Regions from separate parts of the Variovorax sp. H27-G14 genome, predicted to be linked through region 2. Evidence: riboswitches for the same ligand, from Rfam matches in the RefSeq annotation. Region 2 holds a riboswitch; the other holds the start of a gene.
The links. A riboswitch is a leader RNA that binds a small molecule or an ion and turns the genes downstream of it on or off. The one in region 2 is predicted to bind glycine.
Positions count from the first base shown of each region.

Region 1: it holds a riboswitch for glycine, as region 2 does, so the genes downstream of both, gcvT (glycine cleavage system aminomethyltransferase GcvT) here and VLK31_RS23915 (D-amino acid dehydrogenase) in region 2, are expected to answer to the same signal.

Region 1 covers NZ_JAYLVN010000009.1:75,099-83,932, forward strand. The annotation lists gene VLK31_RS20940 (TRAP transporter large permease) at 1-792, shown strand, start outside; gene VLK31_RS20945 (AraC family transcriptional regulator) at 796-1,572, opposite strand; gene VLK31_RS20950 (MFS transporter) at 1,665-2,864, shown strand; gene VLK31_RS20955 (hypothetical protein) at 2,970-3,530, shown strand; glycine riboswitch at 3,860-3,950, shown strand; glycine riboswitch at 3,963-4,066, shown strand; gene gcvT (glycine cleavage system aminomethyltransferase GcvT) at 4,112-5,284, shown strand; gene gcvH (glycine cleavage system protein GcvH) at 5,345-5,716, shown strand; gene gcvP (aminomethyl-transferring glycine dehydrogenase) at 5,848-8,757, shown strand; gene VLK31_RS20975 (LysR family transcriptional regulator) at 8,801-8,834, opposite strand, start outside.
Region 2 covers NZ_JAYLVN010000012.1:5,973-14,806, forward strand. The annotation lists gene rfbC (dTDP-4-dehydrorhamnose 3,5-epimerase) at 473-1,021, opposite strand; gene rfbA (glucose-1-phosphate thymidylyltransferase RfbA) at 1,018-1,914, opposite strand; gene rfbD (dTDP-4-dehydrorhamnose reductase) at 1,938-2,828, opposite strand; gene rfbB (dTDP-glucose 4,6-dehydratase) at 2,825-3,940, opposite strand; glycine riboswitch at 4,067-4,153, shown strand; glycine riboswitch at 4,189-4,307, shown strand; gene VLK31_RS23915 (D-amino acid dehydrogenase) at 4,399-5,709, shown strand; gene VLK31_RS23920 (FIST C-terminal domain-containing protein) at 5,725-7,005, opposite strand; gene VLK31_RS23925 (PhaM family polyhydroxyalkanoate granule multifunctional regulatory protein) at 7,052-7,861, opposite strand; gene VLK31_RS23930 (PLP-dependent aminotransferase family protein) at 7,934-8,834, opposite strand, start outside.

The DNA of each region.
Region 1 (8,834 bases), on a different contig from region 2:
GTGTCCATTGGCGAGCTGTTCATCGCGGGCTTCGGCCCCGGCATTCTGATCAGCCTGGCGCTCATGTTCTTCGTGTGGGCCTACTGCAAGTGGAAGGGCTGGGGCAAGACCGACGGCGAAGGCCGCATGCCCTTCGGCCGTGCGCTGTGGCAGGCCGGCTGGGCGCTGCTGATGCCGGTGATCATTCTGGGCGGCATCTACGGCGGCATCTTCACGCCGACCGAGGCCTCGGCCGTGGCGGTGTTCTACGCGCTGGTGGTGGGCGTGGTGATCTACCGCGAGATCAAGCTGACCGACCTGTACGTGATCTTGCGCAAGTCGGTGATGTCGTCGGCGGTGATCATGTTCATCATTGCCAACGCGGGGCTGTTCGCGTTTCTGATCACCCGCGCGGGCGTGCCCGACGCCATTGGCCACTGGCTGCAGGAGGTGCTGAAGTCTCCGGCCATGTTCCTGCTGGGCGTGAACGCGGCGCTGTTCGTGATTGGCATGTTCATCGAGACCAGCGCGGCCATCATCGTGCTGGCGCCGATTCTGGCGCCGGTGGCGGTGCACTTCGGCATCGACCCGGTGCACTTCGGGCTGATCATGGTGGTGAACCTGGCGCTGGGCATGATCACGCCGCCCTTCGGTGTGAACCTGTTCGCGGCCTGCACGGTGGCGCGAATATCGCTGGACCGCATCGTGCGGCACCTTGTGCCTTTCGTGCTGGTGATCCTGGCGTGCCTGATGGTGATCACCTATGTGCCGTGGGTGTCGCTGGCACTGCGCGACCTGGTCTACGCCAAGTAGCAATCAACGGCGCAGGTACACGCTGGGCGGCACGCCCAGCGTGCGCCGGAACATGGCGGTGAAGGCGCTCGGGCTCTCGTAGCCGTGCGACAGCGCCACGTCCAGAACCGACGCGCCGGCGGCCAGCTTGGGCAGGCTCAACAGCAGCCGTGCCTGCCGGCACCACGCCCCGAAGTTCATGCCCGTCTCGCGCTGAAACAGGCGCGCGAGCGTGCGGCTGTTCATGTGCAGGCGCAGCGCCCAGGCGTCGAGCGAGGCGGGCAGCGAGGGGTCGCGCACCAGTTCTTCGCACAGCGCCGCCAGGCGCGCATGGCGCGGCATGGGCACATGCAGCGACAGAGCAGGCGCGGCCTCGATCTCGTCGAGCATCAGCTCCATCACACGTTCGTCGCGCCCGCCCGGTGCGTAGTCCAGCGGCAGCGCCACCGCCGTGACGATGAGCGCGCGCAGCAGCTCGCCCACATGAATCACGCGGCATTGGCTGCCCAGGTCCGCGCGCATGCCGGGCTCGACGAACACGGTGCGCATGCGCACCTCGCCCGCCATGCGAATCTGATGCTCCATGCCGCCGGGCACCCACACGCCGCGCCCGGTCGGCACCACCCAGCTTCCGGCCGCCGCGCTCACGAGCATCACGCCGGAGATGGCGTGAATCAGCTGCCCGCGACGGTGCGTGTGCGGCGGAATGAAGGCGTCCCCCGCGGGGTCGGTCGCCAGCACCGCGACGGCGCGCGGGGTCGACTCGCCTTCTTCGGGGCGCAGGTTGATTGCTTTGTCCATTTCTCGACGATGAATGCCAATTCGTAGAGAGAACATCTTCGCACGGCTTCCTACGATGCTTTTTTCACCAGGAAACGAAAGAAGCGACCCTCATGAACAAGCGCCGACTCGGGCTGCTCACCGGCACCCATGCCGTCAACGACCTTTACCAGGGCCTGGTGCCCGCGCTGCTGCCCTTCATGGTGCTGGAGCGCGGCTACAGCTACACGGCCGCGGCCGGGCTGATGCTGGCGGCCACCGGCCTGTCGAGCGTGGTGCAGCCGCTGTTCGGCCTGTATGCCGACCGCCATCCACGCAGCTGGCTGGTGCCCACCGGTTTTCTGGTGGCGGCACTGGGCGTGGTGCTGGCGGGCGTCAGCCAGAGCTACCTGCTGACCTGGATCGCCATTGCGCTGTGCGGCCTGGGCATTGCGGCGTACCACCCGCCGGCCACGGTGGCCGCGCGCGCTGCCGGCGGTGCTTCGCAGAAGGCAATGAGCGTGTTCTCGGTGGGCGGCACCATCGGCGCTTCGTTCGCGCCGGTGCTGGCGGCCACGGTGGTCGGCGGCGGCAGCCTGTCGCGCAGCTACCTGCTGGGGCTGCCCGCGCTGGCCATGGGCGTGGTGTGGGTGGTGGCGAACGCGGGGGGCCAGCGTGCCTCGGTTGCAGCGGCCGCAGCTGCACGCCAGGCCGCCAGTCATCTGCTGAAGCCGCATAACGACTGGCGTGCCTTCGGCGTGCTGGTGGCGACCATCGTGGGCTGGTCGATTCCGTATGTCACGGTGCTGTCGATGCTCTCGTTGCGCATCACCCGCGACCTGCACGGCACCGCGTTTCAGGGTGCGGCGGCGCTCACCGCCTTCACCGCGTTCGGTGCCGTGGGCACGCTGCTGGGCGGCTGGCTTGGCGACCGCATCGGCCGCATGGGCACCATCCGCGCGGGCTACCTGTTCGCGTTGCCGGCCATGGCGGGCCTGGTGCTGGCGCCGAACGCGGCCTGGGCGCTGGCCTGTACTGCGCTGTTGGGCATGTGCATGTTTCTGCCTTTCGCGGCGCAGGTAACGCTGGCGCAGGACTACCTGCCGCGCAACCCGGCCACGGCCAGCGGAATCACGCTGGGGCTGGCGCTCTCCGTGGGCGGGCTGGTGTCACCGCTGTTCGGCATGCTGTCGGACGCACGCGGGCTGGGGGTCACGCTGACGACGGTGTTGTGCGTGCTGTGCGTGGCGACGGGGCTGGCGCTGCGGTTGCGCAACCGGACGGTGCCGGTGGTGCCGATGGTGCCGGTTGAGGAGGAAGCTGCCACCGCCTGAAACATGGCGTGAATGCGAGCCTGACCACTTAAACCAAACGGTTCATGAAGATGTCACCGCATGCAACGATGCTTCAGCCCCCGATCCCAGAAAGCTGTGGCTGCCATGCTCCCCACCAAGACCGACAAGGCGCGCGACGAACTCCAGGGCGACCAGCGCACGCTGAGCCAGCGCGAGCGTGCGTTGCTGCTGATGGCCGATGGCCGGCGTTCGCTGACGGACTTCAGTCCGTTGTTCACCACGCGGGGTGAGGCCGAGCAGGTGCTGCTGGCGCTGGTGCAGCGGGGTTACCTTCACGACCCGCATGCGGCGGCTGTTGCAGCATCGGCAGCCGCACAGGTGGCGCAGGCTGCGGCGGCCGCTGTAGCTGCTGTGGCCGAGCCGATCCAGGTCAGCATGTCGGCCGACACCTTCGACGGCAAGCGTTCGCTGGCCACCACGCGCATGTTCCTGTTCGACATGTGCGAGCGCATGTTCGTGCGCCGCGACCCAAAATTTGCGCTGCAGATGCGCGACGCCCTGCGCGAGGCGCGCGACCGCGAGGCCATGCTGACCATTGCGGCGCTGATGCTGTCGGAGGTCGAGAAAAGCGCGGGGCCGGAGCGGGCCGAATCGTTGCGCGAGCGTATCGATCGGTTGTTGCCGCCGGCTGAGGTTGTTCATTGAACGGTTGAAGTTCGTCGATGTTCTGTTCAGGGCGACGCTCACGCCGACGGGGTGCCTTGCTCCGCGAATGTCCTCCGGCCTGCGGCCTCCCCCTTTATTTCGCTGCGCAAGGCACCCCATCGACGTGAGCGTTTTCAGAGCCGGGGTTGATCGGCGGAACACCAGCAGCGTGCCCTGGTGCACAGGGCGTCGGGTACTCCCCGCAGCGAAATAAAGGAGGAGGGCGAAGCCCGGGGGACATTCGCGGAGGGGAGTACCCGGCGGCCTGTGCACGCGCCCTGAATCCTTGAATCCCTGAGCAACCGCAACCCAGCCCCGATCCACTACACTCGCCCGGGTCAGGAGAGAGCCCCGCGTGACGGGGCCGCCGAAGGCGCAGGGATTCCCCGAACGCTCAGGCAAAAGGACTGACAAGACGCCGGTGAACACCGGCGTTTCCTTGCTGGAGAGAGGCCGTTGCCAGACAACAGCCCACCGAAGGAGCAAACCCCGATCGTGGGGCGAATCTCTCAGGTAAAGCGGACAGCAGGGGTGGCCCATGGCTTGCGTCATGGATTTCGTCTGCCCCTTTGGAGTGCCCCATGGCCTCTTGCGCATCTGCTTCCGACACCCTCCTCAAGACGCCCCTGCACGACCTCCACCTGGAGCTCGGCGCCCGCATGGTGCCCTTCGCCGGCTACTCGATGCCCGTGCAGTACCCCGCCGGCCTCATGGCCGAACACAAACACACACGCGACGCGGCCGGCCTGTTCGACATCTCCCACATGGGCCAACTGCGCCTGACGGGCCCCGACGCCGCCGCCGCCTTCGAAACCCTGATGCCCGTCGACGTCATCGACCTGCCCGTCGGCAAACAGCGCTACGGCCTGCTGCTGAACGACGAAGGCGGCATCCTCGACGACCTGATGTTCTTCAACGAAGGCAACGGCTCGCTCTTCGTGATCGTCAACGGCGCCTGCAAGGTGGCCGACATCGCGCACATTCAGCAGAAGATCGGTGCGCGCTGCGCGGTGCAGCCCCTGCCCGACCACGCCCTGCTCGCACTGCAGGGCCCGCAAGCCGCCGCCACGCTGGCGCGCCTGTCCCCCGGCATCGAGCGCTTCGTGTTCATGACCGGCGGTGCGGTGAAGATAGGCGGCATTGCATCCTTCGTCACCCGCAGCGGCTACACCGGCGAAGACGGCTTCGAGATCTCCGTGGCCGCCCAGGACGCCGACGCCCTCGCCCGCCTGCTGCTGGCCCAGCCCGAAGTCAAGCCCGTGGGCCTGGGCGCGCGCAACTCGCTGCGCCTGGAAGCCGGCCTGTGCCTGTACGGCAACGACATCGACACCTCCACCACGCCGGTCGAAGCCTCACTGAACTGGGCGATGCAGAAGGTGCGCCGCACGGGCGGCGCGCGCGAAGGCGGCTTTCCGGGCGCGGCAAAAATACTGGCGCAGCTCACCGCCGCCACTGCGCTCGCCGCCGGTCACACCGACCACGACACGCTCAAGCGCAAGCGCGTGGGCCTGGTGGCACTGGAGCGCATTCCGGTGCGCGAAGGCAGCGTGCTGCAGTCCTTCGAAGGCCAAGACATCGGCATCGTCACCAGCGGCCTGCTCGGCCCCACGGCCGAGCGCTGCATCGCCATGGCCTATGTGGCCACCGCTTTCTCGGAGCCGGGCACGCGCGTGCAGGCCATCGTGCGCGGCAAGCCGGTGCCAATGGAAGTGTCCACCATGCCTTTCGTTCCCACCCGCTACTACCGCGGTTGAAGGACACCGAGCCCCGTTAGGCTCTGCACCCCGAAACATTTTTTCCACGAGGAGTTTTCCATGAGCATCAAGTACACCAAGGACCACGAATGGGTGTTGGCCGAAGGCGGCGCGGCCACTGTCGGCATCACCGTGCATGCGCAGGACGCGCTGGGCGACGTGGTGTTCGTCGACCTGCCTGAAGTGGGCAAGAGCTTTGCGCAAGGCGAAGTTGCCGGCGTCGTCGAATCGGTCAAGGCCGCCGCCGACGTGTTCATGCCCGTGTCGGGCGAAGTTGTCGAAGTGAACGAAGCGCTGCGCGCCGACCCCTCGCTCGCCAACAGCGACCCGCTGGCCAGCGGCTGGTTCTTCAAGGTCAAGCTGAGCGAACCCGCGCAGCTCGACGCCTTGCTGGACGCGGCTTCGTACGACCAGTTCGCCGCCGAATCCTGAAATGATGTTTGCCCCTCGGCTTGCCACTTCGTGTGCTTCTCCATCCCCCGTGGGGAAGGCGCGGTCCGCCTTGGGGCGGCCCGGCGGCGACCGCTGAGTTCTTTTATTAACGCCGATAGACAGTCACCGCCATGCCGACGCCCGCCCTTCCCTCTTTGCAAGAACTAGAGAACGCCGAAGAATTCCTTGCCCGCCACATCGGCATCGATGCGGCGGACGAGGCGCGCATGCTGCCGGTGATCGGCTCGGCCACGCGCGCGGAGCTCATCGACGGCATCGTGCCCGCGGCCATCCGCCGGAACAAGCCGATGCGCCTGCCCGCGCCGGTGACCGAGGCCGACGCGCTGGCCGAGCTGAAGGTGATGGCATCGAAGAACAAGGTGTTCAGGAGCTTCATTGGCCAGGGCTACTACGGCACGCACACGCCGGGCGTCATCCTGCGCAACGTGCTCGAAAACCCCGCCTGGTATACCGCGTACACGCCCTACCAGGCCGAAATTTCACAGGGCCGCATGGAAGCCCTGCTCAACTTTCAGACGATGGTGTGCGACCTCACGGGCATGGCCATCGCCAACGCGTCGATGCTGGACGAAGCCACGGCCGCGGCCGAGGCCATGACGCTGGCCAAGCGCAGCGTCAAGAGCAAGAGCAATGTGTTCCTGGTGTCTGGCGACTGCCATCCGCAGACCATCGAGGTCATCAAGACCCGCGCCGCGCCGCTGGGCATCGAGGTGAAGGTGAGCACCGTGTCGGAAACGCTGCCGCACCTGATGGTGAGCGGCGAGTTCTTCGGCGTGCTCGCGCAGTACCCCGCCACCACCGGCCACGTGCACGACCTGCGCCCGCTCGCGGGCCATGCGCACCAGTGCGACGCCGCCTTCATCGTGGCGGCCGACCTGCTGGCGCTCACGCTGCTGGTGGCGCCCGGCGAGTTCGATGCCGACATCGTCTGCGGCACCACGCAGCGCTTCGGCATGCCGCTGTGCAACGGCGGCCCGCACGCCGCCTATCTGGCCTGCCGCGATTCTTTCAAGCGCTCGCTGCCGGGCCGCCTGGTCGGCGTGAGCGTGGACACCCACGGCCAGCCCGCCTACCGCCTCGCGCTGCAGACGCGCGAGCAGCACATCCGCCGCGAGAAAGCCACGTCGAACATCTGCACCGCGCAGGTGTTGCCTGCCGTGGTGGCCAGCATGTACGCCGTGTACCACGGGCCCGACGGCCTCACGCGCATTGCGCAGCGCGTGGCCGTGCTCACCGCCATCCTCGCCAAGGGCCTGTCGCAGATGGGCCGCGAGCCGGTGAACACCACCGCCTTCGACTCGCTGACCATTCGCACAGGCGACGACACGCACACCATCCTGGAGCGGGCGCAGGCCGGCGGCGTCAACCTGCGCCAGCGGCTGCAGCAGCACCTGGGCATCTCGCTGGACGAGACCACCACGCGCAACGACATCGAAACGCTGTGGGCGCTGTTCGTGCCCGCCGGCACCGCGATGCCGCGCTTCGACGACCTGGCTGCCCACACCACGCCGCTGATTCCCGACGACCTGCGCCGCACCAGCGCCTTTCTCACGCACCCGGTGTTCAACACCCACAAGAGCGAAACCGCCATGCTGCGCTACATCCGCAGCTTGAGCGACAAGGACCTGGCGCTCGACCGCACCATGATCCCGCTGGGCAGCTGCACCATGAAGCTCAATGCGACCAGCGAGATGATCCCCATCACCTGGCCGGAGTTCGCCAACATCCACCCGTTCGCACCCGCCGACCAGCTGCAGGGCTATGCCCAGCTCGACGCCCAACTGCGCGCCTGGCTGTGCGAGGCCACCGGCTACGCGGGCATCAGCCTGCAGCCCAATGCGGGCTCGCAGGGCGAGTACGCGGGCCTGCTGGCCATCAAGTCCTTTCATGAGGCCAAGGGCCAGGGCCACCGCAACATCTGCCTGATTCCTTCTTCCGCGCACGGCACCAACCCCGCCAGCGCGCAGATGGTCGGCATGCAGGTGGTGGTGACGGCCTGCGACACGCAGGGCAACGTCGACATGGACGACCTGAAGCGCGCCTGCGAAAAGCACAGCGACAAGCTGGCCGCCGTGATGATCACCTACCCCAGCACGCACGGCGTGTTCGAAACCCGCGTGAAGGAACTGTGCGAACTGGTGCACGAACACGGCGGGCGTGTGTACGTGGACGGCGCCAACATGAACGCGCTGGTCGGCGTGGCCGCGCCGGGCGAGTTCGGCGGCGACGTGAGCCACCTGAACCTGCACAAGACCTTCTGCATTCCGCACGGCGGTGGCGGCCCGGGCGTGGGCCCGGTGTGCGTGGTCGAAGACCTGGTGCCCTACCTGCCGGGCCATGCCACGGCCGGTGTGCCGTCGCACGGCGTGGGTGCCGTGTCGGCCGCGCCGCTGGGCAACGCGGCCGTGCTGCCGATCAGCTGGATGTACTGCCGCATGATGGGCGCCAAGGGCCTGCAGGCCGCGACCGAAACGGCCATCCTGAGCGCCAACTACATCAGCGCGCGCCTGAAGGACCACTACCCCACGCTGTACGCAAGCCCCAACGGGCACGTGGCGCATGAATGCATCCTGGACCTGCGCCCGTTGAAGGACACCAGCGGCGTCACCGCCGAAGACGTGGCCAAGCGGCTCATCGATTACGGCTTTCACGCGCCCACGCTGAGCTTTCCGGTGCCGGGCACGCTGATGGTGGAGCCGACCGAGAGCGAGCCGCTGGCCGAGCTCGACCGCTTCATCGACGCGATGATCGCCATCCGCGGCGAGATCCGCCGCATCGAGGAAGGCGTCTGGCCGAAGGACGACAACCCGCTCAAGCACGCACCGCACACCGCGGCCAGTTTGCTGGGCAGTGAATGGAGCCACCCGTATGCGCGCGAACTCGGCGCCTACCCGCTGGCCGCGCTGAAGAACGCGAAGTACTGGCCGCCCATCGGCCGCGTCGACAACGTGTATGGCGACCGCAACCTGTTCTGCAGTTGCCTGCCCGTGGGCGACTACAAGGAAGCCGAAGCGGCCTGAAGGCCCGCGCGAATTGTCCCGGCGGGAACGAGGCGCGCGCCGCTCAATGCGCCCGCTGCGCCACGCGCGCCACCATC
Region 2 (8,834 bases):
AGGCCACCATCGACCAAATGCGAAAAATAGCGAGCAAAAGACCTAACAATATCCCGAGAGGTGTGAGAGCCATCATCGATAATTAAATCGAATTCGAGACTTATAGCGGAAATACTTTCTTCAGCGTCGTCGGTATTGGCATCGCCAACAACAACAGATACTCGAGAATCCGAGTAGACAAGTTTCGCGCAATCAGGATTGATATCACATCCGACAATCACCTTTGCATGCGGGAAAAACTTACTCCATATCTCCAGCGATCCGCCGTTCTGAATACCAATTTCCAGGAGCCGAGTTGGTCCGTCCCTGTAGGGCGAAAAAAATCGATCATATTCAACAAGATAGCTTGACCATTTATCCGAAACTTTTCCTTGGTGCTGTGCATACAGCTCAATAAGCGTTTTTTTGATCATTTATTACCTAGCGCCTATCTTCTTCGTGGGCCGAATTTCACCATTAGCCCGCCGCCTCATCAATCGAACACTTCAGCGGTAGCCAACGTTGCCCCGCCAGCATCCTTGTCAGACAGTTTGAATTCGCCGTCTAAATTTGGCCAATCGATAGCCAACTGGGAATCATCCCATTTGATGCATCGCTCGAATTGCGGAGCGTAGTAGTCGGTCGTTTTATAAAGAAAATCTGCCGTTTCACTGACAACAAGAAAGGCATGCGCAAAACCGGCAGGCACCCATAGCTGCTTGCGATTTTCCTCATCGAGTTGAACGCCAACCCATTTCCCAAATGTCGCGGAGGATTTTCGAATATCAACCGCCACGTCGAAAACAGCGCCACTGACTACTCGAACCAATTTTCCTTGCGGCTGCTTGATCTGGTAATGCAGCCCCCGCAGGACGCCTTTTGTCGATCGCGAGTGATTGTCTTGAACAAAGTCGACGCGACTGCCCACTGCGTCATTGAAAGCACTCTGATTGAAACTTTCCATGAAGAAACCGCGAGCATCGCCGAACACTTTAGGTTCGATGACAAGCACATCCGGAATAGCGGTAGGCGTTATTTTCATGAATGAATCTCTTCGGTCAAAAGGCGAGCAAGGTACTTACCATAGCCATTCTTTTGCAGCGGCGCGGCCAATTTTGCCAATTGCTCGCGATCAATAAAACCATTGCGCCATGCAATTTCTTCCGGGCATGCAATCTTCAGCCCTTGCCGGTGCTCCAAAGTCGCAATGAATTGCCCAGCCTCCAGCAGGCTTTCGTGCGTGCCCGTGTCCAGCCACGCATACCCGCGCTGCATGATCTGCACATTCAGCTTGCCTGCGTCCAGGTACGCCTGATTGACCGCGGTAATTTCCAGTTCGCCGCGTGCGCTGGGCTTCACGGCTTTGGCGATCTCGACGACGTCGTTGTCATAGAAATACAACCCCGTCACCGCATAGCTGCTCTTCGGTTGCACCGGCTTCTCTTCGATGCTGCTCGCCTTGCCCTGCGCATCGAACGCCACCACGCCGTAGCGCTCGGGGTCGTGCACGTGGTACGCGAACACGGTTGCGCCGGAGTCCTGCGCATCGGCGCCGCCGAGCAGGTGCGCGAGGTCATGGCCGTAGAAGATGTTGTCCCCCAACACCAGCGCACTCGGCGAATTGCCCACGAATTTCTCGCCGATGATGAACGCCTGCGCCAGGCCATCAGGGCTCGGCTGCACCGCGTACTCCAGGTTGATGCCCCACTGGCTTCCGTCGCCCAGCAGTTGCTGAAAGCGCGGCGTGTCCTGCGGCGTGCTGATGATCAAGATGTCGCGCATGCCGCCCAGCATCAGCGTGCTGAGGGGGTAATAGATCATCGGCTTGTCGTACACCGGCAGCAGTTGCTTGCTCATTGCCAGGGTGGCCGGGTGCAGCCGGGTGCCGGAGCCGCCGGCCAGGATGATGCCCTTGCGTTGCGTCGTCGTGGTCATGTCGTTGTTCTCTTTTTTTGAATTCAGAGCGTCTCGCGCAGCATGCGCGCAACGCCTTCCTGCCAAGGCGGCAGGCGCAAACCGAAGGTCGACTGCAGCTTCGAAGTGTCCAGCCGCGAGTTGTGCGGCCGCTTGGCCGGCGTCGGGAAGGCGCTGGTCGGCACGGCCTCCACGGCGTCGGGGCCGGCCTTGAGTTCAACGCCGGCCTTTTGCGCCATGTCGAGCACGAAGCGCGCGTAGCCGCACCAGGTGGTTTCGCCGCCGGCAATCACGTGGTACAGACCCGACTTGGCCGGGTCCTGCAGCGTGGCGCGAATGGCGTGCGCCGTGATGTCGGCCAGCAGCTCCGCACCGGTCGGCGCGCCGAACTGGTCGTCGATGACGGTGAGCTTGTCGCGCTCCTTGGCCAGCCGCAGCATGGTCTTGGCGAAGTTGCCGCCGCGCGCCGCGTACACCCAGCTGGTGCGAAAGATCAGGTGCCTTGCGCAGTGCTGTGCCACCAACTGCTCGCCCTCGAGCTTGGTCTGGCCGTACACGCTGAGCGGGCCGGTGGCGTCGTCTTCTTTCCAGGGCCGGGTGCCGCTGCCGTCGAAGACGTAGTCGCTCGAGTAATGCACCATGAGCGCGCCGATCTGCTGCGCCGCCTGCGCCACCACGCCAGGCGACGTGGCGTTGAGCTTGCGGGCGAAGTCGGGCTCGCTCTCGGCCTTGTCGACGGCGGTGTGCGCCGCGGCATTGACGATGACGTCGGGGCGCACTTTCAGCACCGTTTCGGCCAGTTGCTCGGGACGGCTGAAGTCGGCGTGCAGGTCGGTGCTGTCGAAATCGAGCGCCACCACTTCACCCAGCGGCGCCAGACTGCGCTGCAGCTCCCAGCCGACCTGCCCGCCCTTGCCCAGCAGCAGCAACTTCATGCGGCGGCCTTTGCCGATGCGGCAGGTGCGGCAGGTGCGGCAGGTGCGGCAGGTGCGGCGTCGTACTGCTTCTCGACCCATTCGCGGTAGGCGCCGCTTTGCACGTTGCGCACCCATTCGCTGTTCGCGAGGTACCACTCCACGGTCTTGCGGATGCCGGTGTCGAAAGTTTCTGCGGGCTTCCAGCCGAGCTCTGCTTCGAGCTTGCGTGCATCGATGGCGTAGCGGCGGTCGTGGCCGGGGCGGTCGGTGACGTAGGTGATCTGCGCTTTGTACGGCTGGCCGCCGGCCTTGGGGCTGAGCTCGTCGAGCAGCGCGCACACGGTGTTGACGATCTCGATGTTGGGCTTCTCGTTCCAGCCGCCCACGTTGTAGGTCTCGCCGAGGCGGCCGGCTTCGAGCACGCGGCGAATGGCGCTGCAGTGGTCTTTCACGTAGAGCCAGTCGCGCACCTGCATGCCGTCGCCGTACACGGGCAGCGGCTTGCCGGCCAGGGCGTTGACGATCATCAGCGGGATCAGCTTCTCGGGGAAGTGAAACGGGCCGTAGTTGTTGGAGCAGTTGGTGGTGACCACCGGCAGGCCGTAGGTGTGGTGCCAGGCGCGCACCAGGTGGTCGCTGGCGGCCTTGCTGGCCGAGTACGGGCTGTTGGGCTCGTACTTGTGCTCTTCGGTGAAGGCGGGGTCGGTCTTGGAGAGCGAGCCGTACACCTCGTCGGTGGACACGTGCAGAAAGCGGAAGGCGGTTTTGTCGTCGGCCGGCAGCGCGCTCCAGAAGCCGCGCACGGCTTCGAGCAGGCGGAAGGTGCCGAGCACGTTGGTCTGTACGAAGTCTTCGGGGCCGTGAATGGAGCGGTCCACATGCGACTCGGCGGCAAAGTTGACCACGGCGCGCGGCTTGTGCTCGGCCAGCAAGCGCTCGACGAGGGCGCTGTCGCCGATGTCGCCCTGCACGAAGATGTGTTTCGGGTTGCCCTTGAGCGAGGCGAGCGTCTCGAGGTTGCCTGCGTAGGTCAGCTTGTCGAGGTTGACTACGGGCTCGTCGCTGTTCGCGATCCAGTCGAGTACGAAATTGGCGCCAATGAAGCCAGCGCCGCCGGTAACCAAGATCATGGGGTCCCCTGAATGTATGTTCGAAGTCATCGCCCTGCGGCAATGAAAGTAGCGCGCGATTATCCCATTGGGCTTATAGAGAGAAACACAAGACGCTACCGCTCTCTTCACTCGGTGTTTACAATCGGCCACACTGCAGGAGAGCGGGCCACCTGGTGGCCCTACCGAAGGCGCAAACTCCCATGAACGCTCAGGTCGGCCTGACGAGATCTCGAAGATTTCGGCAAGGGGTCAGTACTGCACTACATCAAACGCCGTCTGGAGAGCCATCTCACCCCCTCACGGGTGGTCGAGATGCACCGAAGGAGCAAACCCGCTGCGGGCGCAGGGGGTGAATCTCTCAGGTACCGAGGACAGGGGGAGCGGCAACTTGGACTTCGGTCGTCCGGTTGCCTGCTATTGATTCAATAGCACACCACGCCCGTCGTTCAAGCGCTGCAACCTCAAAGGTACTTGAAATGCGCGTGATTGTTCTTGGCGCCGGCCTGCTCGGCGTGACCTCGGCTTACTACCTCCAGCAACTCGGCCACGACGTGACCGTGATCGACCGGCAGGCCACCCCGGCCGCCGAAACCAGCTTCGCCAACGGCGGGCAAATTTCCGTGAGCCATGCCGAACCCTGGGCCAACCCCAGCGCGCCGCTCAAGGTGTTGCAATGGCTGGGCAAGGAAGACGCGCCGCTGCTGTTTCGCATTCGCGCCGACATGCGCCAGTGGCTCTGGGGCCTGCAGTTTCTGCGCGAATGCACCCCGGCGCGCACACGGCACAACATCGAGCAGATCGTGCGTCTGGGTACATACAGCCGCGAGATGTTGCAACAGTTGCGCCGCGACACGCACATTGCGTACGACCAGCGCGCCCAGGGCATCCTTCACTTCTATACGACGCAAAAGGAGTTCGACGGCGCCCTCGCCCCCGCCGAGCAGATGCGCGCGCTGGGCTGCGAGCGGCAGGTCATCTCGGCCGACGAGGCGGTGAAGATCGAGCCCGCGCTGGCCCACATCCGCCCCAAGCTGGCCGGCGCCACCTACACGGCGGAAGACGAATCGGGCGACGCCAATCTGTTTGCGCGCGAACTCTCCAACCTGGCCGCCGCGGCCGGCGTGAAGTTTCTGATGAGCCACACCATCACCGCGCTGCGCGAAGCCGGCGGCAAGATCGACCACGTGGAGGCCACCGACAACGAAGGCCGCTTCCAGCGCATCCGCGGCGACGCCTTCGTGATGGCGATGGGCTCGCTGAGCCCGCTGCTGGCCGCGCCGCTGGGCATTCGTTTGCCGATCTACCCGGCCAAGGGCTACTCGGTGACGCTGCCTGTAAAGGACGCCAGCAAGGCCCACCAGGTCTCGCTGACCGACGACGAGTTCAAGCTCGTGTTCTCGCGCTACACGTCGCCGGGCGTTGACGGGGGCGACCGGCTGCGCATTGCCGGCACGGCCGAGCTCAACGGCTACGACCGCGACCTGAACCCGGTGCGCTGCGAAGCCATCGTGCGCCGAGTCGAAGAGCTGTTCCCCGGCGCCGGCGACACCACGCAGGCCCAGTTCTGGACCGGCCTGCGCCCCGCCACGCCAAGCAACGTGCCGCTGATCGGCAAGACCAAGCTGGCGAACCTGTTCCTCAACACCGGTCACGGCACGCTGGGCTGGACGCACGCCTGCGGCTCGGGCAAGTCGATTGCGCGCATCGTGAGCGGGCTGGCGCCCGAGCTGGACTTCGCGTTCACCGGCATGCCGGCGGGCCAGCCGCGCGTGCTGCAGCCGGCCTGACCGGGGCTGTATTGCTCAGTCCTTGCTGGTGAACACCGTCAGCACACCCGTATAGCCATACAGGTGATGCCGGGCAATTTCGCCGGCAGCGAAGAACCCGACCAGGGGCACGTCGCCCAGCGCGTGCCGCACGATCTGCAGCTCCGCGCCCGGCGCGCCGAAGTGCGGGCCACCGCGGCCGGAGCAGCTCACATACACCGCGCCCGCAATGCGCCGCGCGGGGTGCGGCGCGGCCTCGGCCTCGCCCGCCGCCACGGCGCGCGCGGTGGCCAGGGTCTGCTCTTCGGGCTCCAGCTCTTCTCTGATTTCGGCGCAGATGCGCATCAGGTCGGCGCGTGCGGCCTGCGCGTTGCGCCGGCAGAAGGTCAGGCGCATGCCGGCCTCGGCCACGTCGGCAATGGCGATGCCGCGCCGTGTGGGGTCCAGCCCGATGATGTGGCGCACCAGCACGTCGGCGCCCAGGTCGCCGGTGCGGCGAATGCCGTCACTGCCCGCGTCGGCCAGGCCGACCAGCGTGTTGCGCACCGCGTCGATGGCCTCCTGCGGCCGCTCCAGCGACACCTGCAGGTCGGCCAGCAGCACGTCGAGCGCCGGCTCGCCGTCGAGCTTGAGCAGCAGGTTGCCGTCGGCCTCGGTGATCTCGCGCTCGCGCACCGCGCCCGAGCGCAGCGGCTGGCAGCCCTGCGTGACGCGCGACACCAGCCGCACGCCCTCGCCGAACACCACGCCCGACAGGCCGCCCGAAAACACGCCGCCCGCCGCGCCCTGCCCGCGGATGTTGCCGTTGCCGCCCACGGCAAATTGCAACGCGCTGCCGCGGCCCGAGGTCAGGCCGCCGAACAGGTAGCCGGTGTCGGTGCGCCCGGCCATCTCGCTTATCAGCTCGGTCAGGTCGGGTGTGGCGGGGTCGGCATGCACCAGCGCCGTGTGCGCCTCGAAGCCGCTCATCTCTGAGTTGCCCAGCGGCGCCACGCCCGAGAACACGCGGTACTGGTCGCTGGGCAGCGCGCACAGCATCAGGCTGATGCCGGGCTCGTCGAAGTACTCGGCGTTGTTGGCCGACACGCCGATGCCCACGGTGCCCGACCAGTCGGTCACTTCGGGCAGCTCGCCGCTCAGGTGGTCGAGGATGTCCTGCGCGTCGCTGGCGTAGTGGTCGGTGATGTAGAGCAGGCCGAGCGTGGGTGCCGACGCGTAGTCGGGCAGCGCCATTTGCGCGCGCAACTGGGCCAGCACGAGGCCGGCCGCCATGCGCCATTGCGGGTGGGTGGCATGGCCGGAGGGAAACAACTTCATGGTGCGTGCCAACCCGTTCTCTTCAAAAAAATGTCTGTGTATGACGTCAGCGTCGGGCGGAGGTTCGCTTTCGCGCGGCGGTCGATGTCTTCTTTTTGGCGGCCGGCGTGGCGGGCGACTTTCTGGCCGCGGCCTTCACCGGTGCCGCCTTCGCGGATGCTGCCTTTTTGGCGGCGGCGGGCTTCTTGCCCATGACCTGGCCGACCACGTCGGCCAGCGGCTGCGCCATGGCGGGCACCTTGAGCTGGGCCGCGTCCTGCAGCGCCGAGCTGGCGATGTGCTGAAACTGCTCTGTGAGCGCGCCCCACCACTGCATCGGGTCGACCACGCCGGCAGCGCCGGCCTTGGCGGCCTTGCCACCCCGTGGCTTTTTCGCCGCGGTGGATGTTTCTTCTTCGGTGGCTTCGTCTTCGGTCTCTTCGACCTCATCGACCTCTTCGGGTTCGGGCTCCGGCGCGGGCGCCGAAGAGAACGCGGCGGGTGCGGCCGGCGCAGCAGCGGCCGGGGCCATTGCGGCCGCCTGCTTGGTGAACGCGCTGGCAATGTCTTCCATGCGCACGTTCATGCCGCGCAGCGTCGACAGGGTCATCTTCTGCACCTCCAGCGCCTGGATGGTCGCCTTGAGCGCGTGGCCGTTCTGCTCCAGCCAGTACTGCACCGTCTTGAGTTCCTGGATGCGCTTGTCGACCTCTTCCACGCTCAGCGTGGGCGCCACCCAGCTGGCCAGGCTCGGAATGCCGGGCACCGCGCCGGCCCCGCCACCGCCGGCGGCGGCAGCACCCCCGGCAAGGTTCTTCAGGAAGTCGAATCCGGGGACGAACTGGCTGAAGTCGAAGGGCTTGTTGGCATTGCTCATGGGCAGGGTCTCCAGGCTGGGTTTTCTTGTGCCGCCCAGCTTACTCCAAGGCCCCGTGGTTTTTGGCGGCCCTCAGAGCTCGCTTCGCACCTTGCTGAACACCTTCCAGAAGGTCGCGTCCTGCGAGGTTGCGAAGTTGATCCGCATCAGCGTGCTGGGCGGGCGGCGCGCATGAAACAGCGAGCCCGGCGCCAGCAGGTAGCCCTGGTCGAGCATGCGCTGGGTGAGCGCGTCGGTGTCCACGCCGGTGTCGACCCAGCCGAACAGGCCCGCCGGCTCCGACGCGAAGGTGCAGCCGTGCGACATGGCCAGCTTTACCGCGCGCCCACGCGCCCCGTCGAGCCGGATGCGCACGCGCTCCGAATGCCGGCGCAGCTGCCCCTGGTCGATGCACCACGACAAGGCCCGCTCGAACAGCGTGGGCGAGGTCAGCGTGGCCAGCAGCTTGGTTTCGAGCAGCCGCTCCTTCAGCGCGGGCGGCGCGGCCAGAAAGCCGATGCGCCAGTTGGGCGCGATGATCTTCGCGAAGCCGCTCACGTAGATGGTGCGCTGCAGCCCGTCTAGCGCGCTGAGGCGCGTGGCGTGCTCGGGCGCGAGGTGGCTGTAGGTGTCGTCTTCGACGATGTGAAAGTCGTGCTCGTTGGCCAGTTGCAGCACCCGGTGTGCGCTGCCCGGCGTGAGGCTGTAGCCGGTCGGGTTGTGCAGCACGCTCACGCTGACGAACAGCTTGGGCTGGTGCAGCCTGCAGTACTGGGCCATCACGTCCAGGTCGGGCCCGTCGGCGCGCCGCGGCACCGGCAGGATGCGCATGCCCAGCGCCTCCAGCCGCGCGAACTCCAGCGCCCAGCCCGGCTCTTCGACCATCACCGGGTCGCCCGCGCGCAGCAGCGTGCGGCTCACGATGTCCAGCGCATGCGTGGCGCCGATGGTGGTCACGATCTGGTCGGGCGAGGCCGGCACGTTGATGCCCATC